2 regions of the Bradyrhizobium sp. AZCC 2230 genome follow, and region 1 is predicted to be linked to the other one. Evidence: predicted binding sites of a transcription regulator. Region 1 holds the regulator's gene; the other holds the start of a gene.
The links. Region 1 encodes PhoB, which activates phosphate uptake and scavenging genes when phosphate is short. Its sites were predicted from a motif close to TGTCATNNANCTGTCAT; they were not measured.
Positions count from the first base shown of each region.

Region 1 (4,193 bases):
TCAACCTGCTGCGCGCCCGCGTCGGCATGGTGTTCCAGAAGCCGACGCCGTTCCCGATGACGATCTACGAGAACATCGCGTTTGGTATCCGTCTGTACGAGAAGATCTCGAAGTCGGAGATGGACGACCGCGTCGAGAAGGCGCTGCGCGGCGGCGCGCTGTGGAATGAGGTCAAGGACAAGCTCAACGCCTCCGGTCTGTCGCTCTCCGGCGGCCAGCAGCAGCGCCTCTGCATCGCCCGCACCGTCGCCGTGCGGCCCGAGGTGATCCTGTTCGACGAGCCCTGCTCGGCGCTCGATCCGATCTCGACCGCCAAGGTCGAGGAGCTGATCCAGGAACTGTCCGAGAACTATACGATCGCGATCGTGACCCACAACATGCAGCAGGCGGCCCGCGTCTCCGACAAGACCGCCTTCATGTATCTCGGCGAGCTGATCGAGTTCGACGACACCAGCAAGATCTTCACGTCGCCGACCGACCGGCGCACGCAGGATTACATCACCGGCCGGTTCGGCTGAGGAGACGGAATATGGGTTCTGAACATACCGCAAAGGCCTTCGACACCGACCTCCAGGAGCTCACGCGCCTGGTCGCCGAGATGGGCGGCATCGCCGAGCGCATGATCGTCGATTCCGTCGACGCGCTGATCCGCCGCGACGTCGCGCTCGGCCAGCGCGTCGTCACCACCGACGCCGAGCTCGACACGCTGCAGAAGAAGATCGAGGAGCGCGCCGTGCTCACGATCGCGCGCCGCCAGCCGATGGCGGTGGATCTGCGCGAGATCGTCGGCGCCATGCGCGTCGCCACCGATCTCGAGCGGATCGGCGACCTCGCAAAGAACATGGGCAAGCGCGTCGCGGCGCTGGAGACGGATTTCCATCCGCTCAAGCTGTTCCGCGGCCTCGAGCACATGACCGACCTCGTGCAGCAGCAGGTCAAATCGGTGCTGGATGCCTATGCCGCGCACGACCTGCCGGCGGCGATGGCGGTGTGGAAGGGCGACGAGGAAGTCGACGCCATCTGCACCTCGCTGTTCCGCGAGCTCCTCACCTACATGATGGAGGATCCGCGCAACATCTCGTTCTGCATCCACCTGATGTTCTGCGCCAAGAACATCGAGCGGATCGGCGACCACGCCACCAACATTGCCGAGACCGTGTTCTACATGATCGAAGGCCAGGCCATCACCGACAAGCGACCGAAGGGCGACATGACGACCTTCGCCACGACGGTCCCCAATACTTGAATCCTTAAGGAGCGACGACCCCATGGGCGCACGCATTATGGTGGTTGAGGACGAGGAAGCTCTTACCGAGCTCCTCCGCTACAACCTCGAAGGCGACGGCTATGACGTCGAGACGGTGATGCGCGGCGACGACGCCGACACCCGTCTCAAGGAGCACATCCCCGATCTGATCGTGCTCGACTGGATGTTGCCGGGACTATCCGGCATCGAGCTGTGCCGCAGGCTGCGTGCGCGGTCCGACACCAAGCAGCTGCCGATCATCATGCTCACCGCGCGCGGCGAGGAGAGTGAGCGGGTGCGGGGCCTGGCGACCGGCGCCGACGATTACATCGTCAAGCCGTTCTCGGTGCCCGAGCTGCTGGCGCGTGTGAAGGGCCTGCTCCGGCGCGCGAGCCCCGAGCGGCTCGCCACGGTGCTCGCTTTCGGCGATATCGAGCTCGACCGCGAAAAGCGTCGCGTGGCGCGCTCCGGCCGGCCGATCGATCTCGGTCCGACCGAATATCGCCTGCTTGAGTTCTTCCTGGAGCATCCCGGCCGCGTGTTCTCGCGCGAGCAGCTGCTCGACAGCGTCTGGGGTCGCGACATCTACATCGACGAGCGTACCGTCGACGTGCATATCGGCCGCCTGCGCAAGCTGCTCAATCTCGGCCGCGAGCAGGACCCGATCCGCACCGTGCGCGGTGCGGGCTATGCGCTCGATGATCGGTTCGCGAAGGCCGAGCAGGCCTGAGCGGACGGACCTCAAACAAAAAGCGCGCCGAAGGCGCGCTGATCTTCTGCCGATCGTCCCGGCCCCATGCGCAATTGCGCACCAGGCCCGGACGTTGTCGTTTGGAGCTGAGCCTACCGCGGCGGCTTCGCCGGAGCGCGCCGACGATCCGCTGCCGGCTGATACGCCACCCGCGAGTGCTGGGCGCAATAGGGCAGGCCGGAGAGCGCCTTGCCGCCGCAGAAGAAGAAATCCGGGCTCGAGGGATCGCCGACCGGCCAGTGGCAGGTGGCCTCGTTCAATTCGAGCAGCGACAGCCGCTGGCTCATCGGTACCACGTTGTCGTAGGTGACCGGTTCAGCCTCCACCTCGACCTCGAAGGCCTGCGCCAGCGCGGTGTTGCCGCGCGCGATGGGCCTGCTCACCCGCATCATGTGCTGCGCCGGACGCGCCTTGCGCGGCCGCGGAGCTGCCGAAGACGGGCTCTTGGCGCGGCCCGACAGGCCGAGCCTGTGCACCTTGCCGATCACGGCGTTGCGGGTGACATTCCCAAGCTCAGCGGCGATCTGGCTGGCCGAAAGTCCGGCCTCCCAGAGCTTTTTCAACTGCTCGACGCGATCGTCGGACCAGGTCAAAACCGTCATTGTAACCTTTCCTTCGCCGCGCGCCTGCCATCCTGGGGCGGCACGACGAATGCCTAAGCCTCGAAAAACCCGTGCCGCCAGAATCCCTTAAGGCTCGCCGGGCGCAATGAGACGCCCGAACGTTTACGCCGGTACATGAGGACTTTTGGGATCAGAACCGCTGCACGAGATGTCGTATCTGACAAGCCAAACGCTACAATATGGCGTGACTCACGCGCAAGAGTCCGCCGACTCGCTTCCACATGTTCCGTGGCCAAAACCCCGCAAATTTGGCACCGCAAGACTACGGAATCAGCGTTTCGCGGGGCTTTCCGGGCGGCATTGACACCAATGGTGCCAGGCATAAGATAGTGGTGCGTGCCGCCCTTAAAAGGCGGCACGTTTCGTTTTCCGGACCAATGATGCGCTGCGCAACGCACGTTCAGGCCGTCCGAAACATCCAAAGAGACCATCATGACCAATAGCGCCGCGCCGCATTTGCTCCCCGTTTTCGCTAGGGCCGACATCGGTTTCGAGCGCGGCGAAGGCTGCTGGCTGATCGCGACCAATGGCGATCGCTATCTCGATTTCACCTCGGGCGTGGCGGTGAATGCGCTCGGCCATGCCCATCCCGCGCTGGTCAAGGCGCTGCAGGAGCAGGCGACCAAGCTCTGGCACATGTCGAACCTGTTTCAGAGCCCGGACGGCGAGAAGCTCGCGAACCGGCTCTGCAACGAGAGTTTTGCGGACTTCGTGTTCTTCTGCAATTCCGGCGCGGAAGCGCTGGAGGGTGTGATCAAGCTGGTCCGCCATTATCACTTCTCCAAGGGACATCCGGAGCGCTACCGCATCATCACCTTCGAAGGCGCTTTCCACGGCCGCACGCTGGCGACGCTGGCTGCGACCGGCTCTGCAAAATATCTCGAAGGTTTCGGTCCGCCGATGGACGGTTTCGACCAGATCCCGCATGGCGACATCGAGGCCGTGAAGAAGGCGATCGGTCCGCAGACCGCCGGCATCCTGATTGAACCGATCCAGGGCGAGGGCGGCGTGCGTTCGGCGACGCCTTCCTTCCTGAGGGCGTTGCGTCAGCTCTGCGATGAGAAGGGCCTGCTGCTCGCCTTCGACGAGGTGCAGACCGGCATGGGCCGCACCGGCGATCTCTTCGCGCATCGGCGCACCGGCGTCACGCCTGACGTGATGTCGCTCGCGAAGGCGCTCGGCGGCGGCTTCCCGATCGGCGCGGTGCTGGCGACCGCGGACGCGGCCTCCGGCATGGGGCCCGGCTCGCACGGCTCGACCTTCGGCGGCAACCCGCTGGCGATCTCGGCTGCGAACGCCGTGCTCGACGTCATGCTCAAGCCCCGCTTCTTCGACCACGTGCAGAAGATGTCGCTGCTGCTCAAGCAGAAGCTCGCTTCCGTGATCGACCGTCACCCCGATGTCGTCAGTGAAGTCCGCGGCGAGGGGCTGCTGATCGGCATCAAGGCCGTGGTGCCCTCCGGCGATCTGGTCGCAGCGCTTCGCAACGAAAAGCTGCTCACCGTTGGTGCCGGCGACAATGTCGTACGCTTCCTGCCGCCCTTGATCGTCACCGAAGCCGAGATCGAGGACA
Region 1 covers NZ_JAZHRS010000001.1:6,790,839-6,795,031, forward strand. Annotated here, with positions in the region: gene pstB (phosphate ABC transporter ATP-binding protein PstB) at 1-518, shown strand, start outside; gene phoU (phosphate signaling complex protein PhoU) at 530-1,246, shown strand; gene phoB (phosphate regulon transcriptional regulator PhoB) at 1,269-1,976, shown strand; gene V1280_RS32420 (GcrA family cell cycle regulator) at 2,090-2,599, opposite strand; gene V1280_RS32425 (aspartate aminotransferase family protein) at 3,053-4,193, shown strand, end outside.

Region 2 (4,193 bases), 680 kb from region 1:
GTCACGCTGCGTGGCCTCGTCGGCGACCTGAAGCCGCGCCAGAAGCTGACCGCGGAGATCGTGTCCGGCGACGGTTCGCTGCAGCGCGTTTCGCTGCTTTGCCGCATCGATACGCTGGACGAACTCGATTACTACCGGAACGGCGGCATTCTGCACTATGTGCTGCGCAAGCTCGCCGCCTAAGCGCGAATTTGTGAACGGTGGCTCACCGCGACGTGAGTAGAAGGTTAAACGAAGGCGGCCTATCACAAGGTCGCCTTCGTGCGTTACGGGATGCTTCAGATGGGCCCGCCCGGCGGACATTTCGCATACGATGGTTGAATGTGCCGTGCCCGTAAGACTACGGTGACCATCAGGCGATAGGATATCCCTCCACGAATACGAGATGTGACGTTCGACATGACTGGAATGATGGCTTCTCATTTGGTTTCGCGATGGTCCGGCGCACTCTGGTCGGGGGCGCTCGGCATCTGCGCAATCGTCGCCGTCATCCGTCCCGCCCAGGCCGATCCCCGCGCCGTGGTCGAACTCTTCACCTCGCAGGGCTGCTCCTCCTGCCCGCCCGCCGACAAGGTCATCGGCGACCTCTCCAAGGATCCCTCGATCATCGCGCTCAGCATGCCGATCGATTATTGGGATTATCTCGGCTGGAAGGACACGCTGGCCGATTCACGTTTCTCGGCGCGGCAGCGCGCCTATTCACGCATGCGCGGTGACCGCGAGGTCTATACGCCGCAGGTCGTGGTCAACGGCGAAGCCCATGTCATCGGCAGCGACCGTGCCGGCATCGAAAGCGCGATCGGCAAGACCGAAAAGGGCACGGGCGTGATGAGCGTGCCGGTGACGATGTCGCTCGCGGGCAAGCAGATCAACGTGTCGGTGGCCGCGAGCAACGAGCCGGCGATCTCGCATGGCGAGGTCTGGATCTGCTCGATCGCGAAGTCAGTGCCGATCGAAATCAGCCGCGGCGAAAATCGCGGCCAGCAGATCACCTATCACAACGTGGTGCGCAATCTGCTCAAGGTCGGTGACTGGAACGGACATCCGGAAAGCTGGACGGTGCCGCTCGAGAACCTCACCTCGCGCGATGGTGTCGACGGCGCGGTGGTCTATGTCCAGGACGGCAGCCGCGAGAAGCCCGGCGCGATGCTGGGCGCAGCGTACACGTCGCTGCACTGAAGCGCGCGTAGATATTCTCAGCCAAATTGTTTTCGTCATTCCGGGGCGCGCCTCTTGGCGCGAGACCGGAATCCATCGATCTTCTTGTTGAGCTGGGAAATAGATTCCGGGCTCGCGCTTCGCGCGCCCCGGAATGACGGCGGAGAGAAACACCCCGACACAAACAAAAAAGGACCAACTTGCGTTGGCCCTCCTTGTTGCGCGTACAGACCCGATCCTGTCCGACCCCGGGGGGCTGGGGGCTGAGGAATCCGGAACCGAAAGGACCGGGTCAACGCACACAGGTCTTTTCGCAGTGCAGGGCGGCGGGCCGTGGGCGGAAAAGCGGCGATCCTGTGATTCCTGCTAACGTTCCCGTGACGGTTTGCCGCTGAGAAGTTCCACCGTTGCGTGTGTCATGATTCGCAACCGGTTGGCGAGGCGAGCCGAGGTCCTCAAGAGACCCTCAGGAGCCTCTTGCGGCGGGGAACAGTTGGCGCAATCATGCAATTGTCATGAACCGTGGCTCCGGGGACGGTCTTCGCGGAGGCGGGTCATGCTGATGTGACAGGAGGCGCTGCATGAGTTTGACGCCGGAGGATGCCGATCCGAGCGAGCAGCGCGCAGTGGCGCGCCCCGCCGCTGCGAATGCCCAACTCAGTCGGGTGACGTTCAACCGGTTCGAGCTGAACCGAATTCTCAATCTCTATGGCCGCATGGTCGCCGACGGCGAGTGGCGCGACTATGCCATCGACTTCCTGAAGGACCGCGCGGTGTTTTCGGTCTTTCGCCGCGCCTCCGAAGTGCCGATCTACCGCATCGAGAAGGATCCGCGGCTGGCCCGCAAGCAGGGCATGTACAGCGTGATCTCGGCGACCGGCCTGATCCTGCGCCGCGGCCACGAGCTCGACCGCGTGCTGCTGGTGATCGATAGGAAGCTGGCGGTGGTGTAGCCAGGCGAACGGTGCGGTAACTGAGGTGCGGTAGGGTGGGCAAAGCGAAGCGTGCCCACCATTCGCCTATGATCGAGAGATGGTGGGCACGGCGCTGTGCGCCTTTGCCCACCCTACGAGAGCGATGAGGTGACGAAGGTTCGCAGCCCGGATGGAGCGCAGACCTATTTCCCCGGCACCGTGCTCGCGCCCTCGCCGAGGTCGCGCTGCATCATCACCGTATCCAGCCAGCGGCCGAATTTCAGGCCGACATTCGGATGCGTGCCGATCATCCTGAAGCCGCCTCTGGTGTGCACGCCGATCGAGCCGGCATTGGCGGAATCGCCGATCACCGCGATCATCTGGCGGAAGCCGCGCGCCTCGCATTCGGTGATCAGCCGCTCCAGCAGCAGCGAGCCGATGCCGCGGCGGTGGAAGGAGGGATCGAGATAGATCGAGTTCTCGACCGTGAAGCGGTAGGCAGGCCGCGGCCGGTAGGCGCCGGCATAGGCATAGCCGGCCACGCGTCCCTCGAGCGTGGCGACGAAATAGGGATAACCGCCGTCGACCAGCGTGCGATAGCGCCGCGTCATCTCGGCGAGATCAGGCGGCTCCAGCTCGAACGTCGCGGTGCCCTCGCGGACGGCCTGCTGATAGATGGCGGTGATGGCGGGGAGGTCGGCCTCAAGGGTGGGCCTGATTTCGGGTGCGGACATGGCGGAAGATTAGAGGCTTCGCGCGGCGGCTGGAAGAGGCAACGCCGCTTCCACATACTCCGTCATTGCGAGGAGCCCTTGCGACGAAGCAATCCAGAAATGCATCCGCGGAGGGACTCTGGATGCTTCACTGCGCTCGCGATGACGGTGGTTGCGGAAGCACTCGGGCCCCTAAACAAAAACCCCAGCCTCGCGGCCGGGGTTCGTGTCCGTTCTCTGAAGCCTGGCGCTTAGTCGCGCTGGCCGAGGAGCTGCAGCAGCAGCGTGAACAGGTTGATGAAGTTCAAATACAGCGACAGCGCACCGGAGATCGCCGCACGCTCGGCGATGTCACCGCCGGCCGAAGCGTAGCCGTAGATGTAGTCGTTCTTCAGGCGCTGCGTATCCCAGGCGGTGAGGCCCGCGAACACGAGAACGCCGACCACCGACACCACGAACTGCAGCACCGAGCTGGCCAGGAACAGGTTCACCAGGCTCGCGATGATGATGCCGATCAGGCCCATGAACAGGAACGAGCCCATGCCGCTCATGTCACGCTTGGTGGTGTAGCCGTAGAGGCTCAGCGCGCCGAAGGTCGCCGCGGTGATGAAGAACACCCGCACGATCGAGGTGTGCGTGTACACCAGGAAGATCGAGGACAGCGAGATGCCCATCAGCGCCGAGAACACCCAGAACAGGATCTGGGCGGTCGAGGGGGCGAGACGGTTGATGCCGGCCGAGATCACGAACACCATGGCCAGCGGCGCCAGCATGAACAGGTATTTCAGCGGGCTCACGAACATCGCGTAGCCGAACGGCGTCAGGAACAGCTTACCGACGCGGACGGCTTCCGCAGTCGGAACGTCAGTCACGGCAGCCATGTAGACGCCAAGCGCGGCCAGGCCGGTGATGGCCAGGCCAATGCTCATGTAATTGTAGATGCGCAGCATGTAAGCGCGCAGACCGGCGTCGACCGTCGCGGCGTCAACACGCCCGGCGGCCCTGCCGAAAGGAGAAGCGTAATTGCGGTCTAGGTCCGACATGGTCGAATTCCCGTTGGTTGCCCGGTCCGGCATGAGGGTTGCCATGCCGCCGGGTCGTCTAATTCTATCTCGGATACCGATGCCTGCCGACATTAATTTTGGCTAACAATCGGGTCTCCGAACCCATCCGATATGTGGGAAACTAACACATCCGCTGCAACCGTCCACGCGCGGCTGAATGTCGCCCTTGGCGCGCAATCCTGACGCGTAGAGGTGGTTAATCGCAGGAATCGCCCGATTCCGGTCCGGCGCAGCCACCCGCTACCTTTTGTCACAAATTGCGCAACACTGTGGCAGGCTTTTTGTTCAACGCCAGCAGCGTGCCGGCGAGCCCGAGCCCGACGGTGACGACCAGGGCGGCGGCC
Region 2 covers NZ_JAZHRS010000001.1:6,106,289-6,110,481, reverse strand. Annotated here, with positions in the region: gene acnA (aconitate hydratase AcnA) at 1-183, shown strand, start outside; gene V1280_RS29240 (DUF1223 domain-containing protein) at 400-1,179, shown strand; gene V1280_RS29235 (DUF2794 domain-containing protein) at 1,740-2,111, shown strand; gene V1280_RS29230 (GNAT family N-acetyltransferase) at 2,276-2,806, opposite strand; gene V1280_RS29225 (Bax inhibitor-1/YccA family protein) at 3,037-3,828, opposite strand; gene V1280_RS29220 (ABC transporter permease) at 4,100-4,193, opposite strand, start outside.
Region 2: V1280_RS29235 (DUF2794 domain-containing protein) is a predicted target of PhoB. The motif match lies at 1,659-1,675, and genes of this name have one in related genera.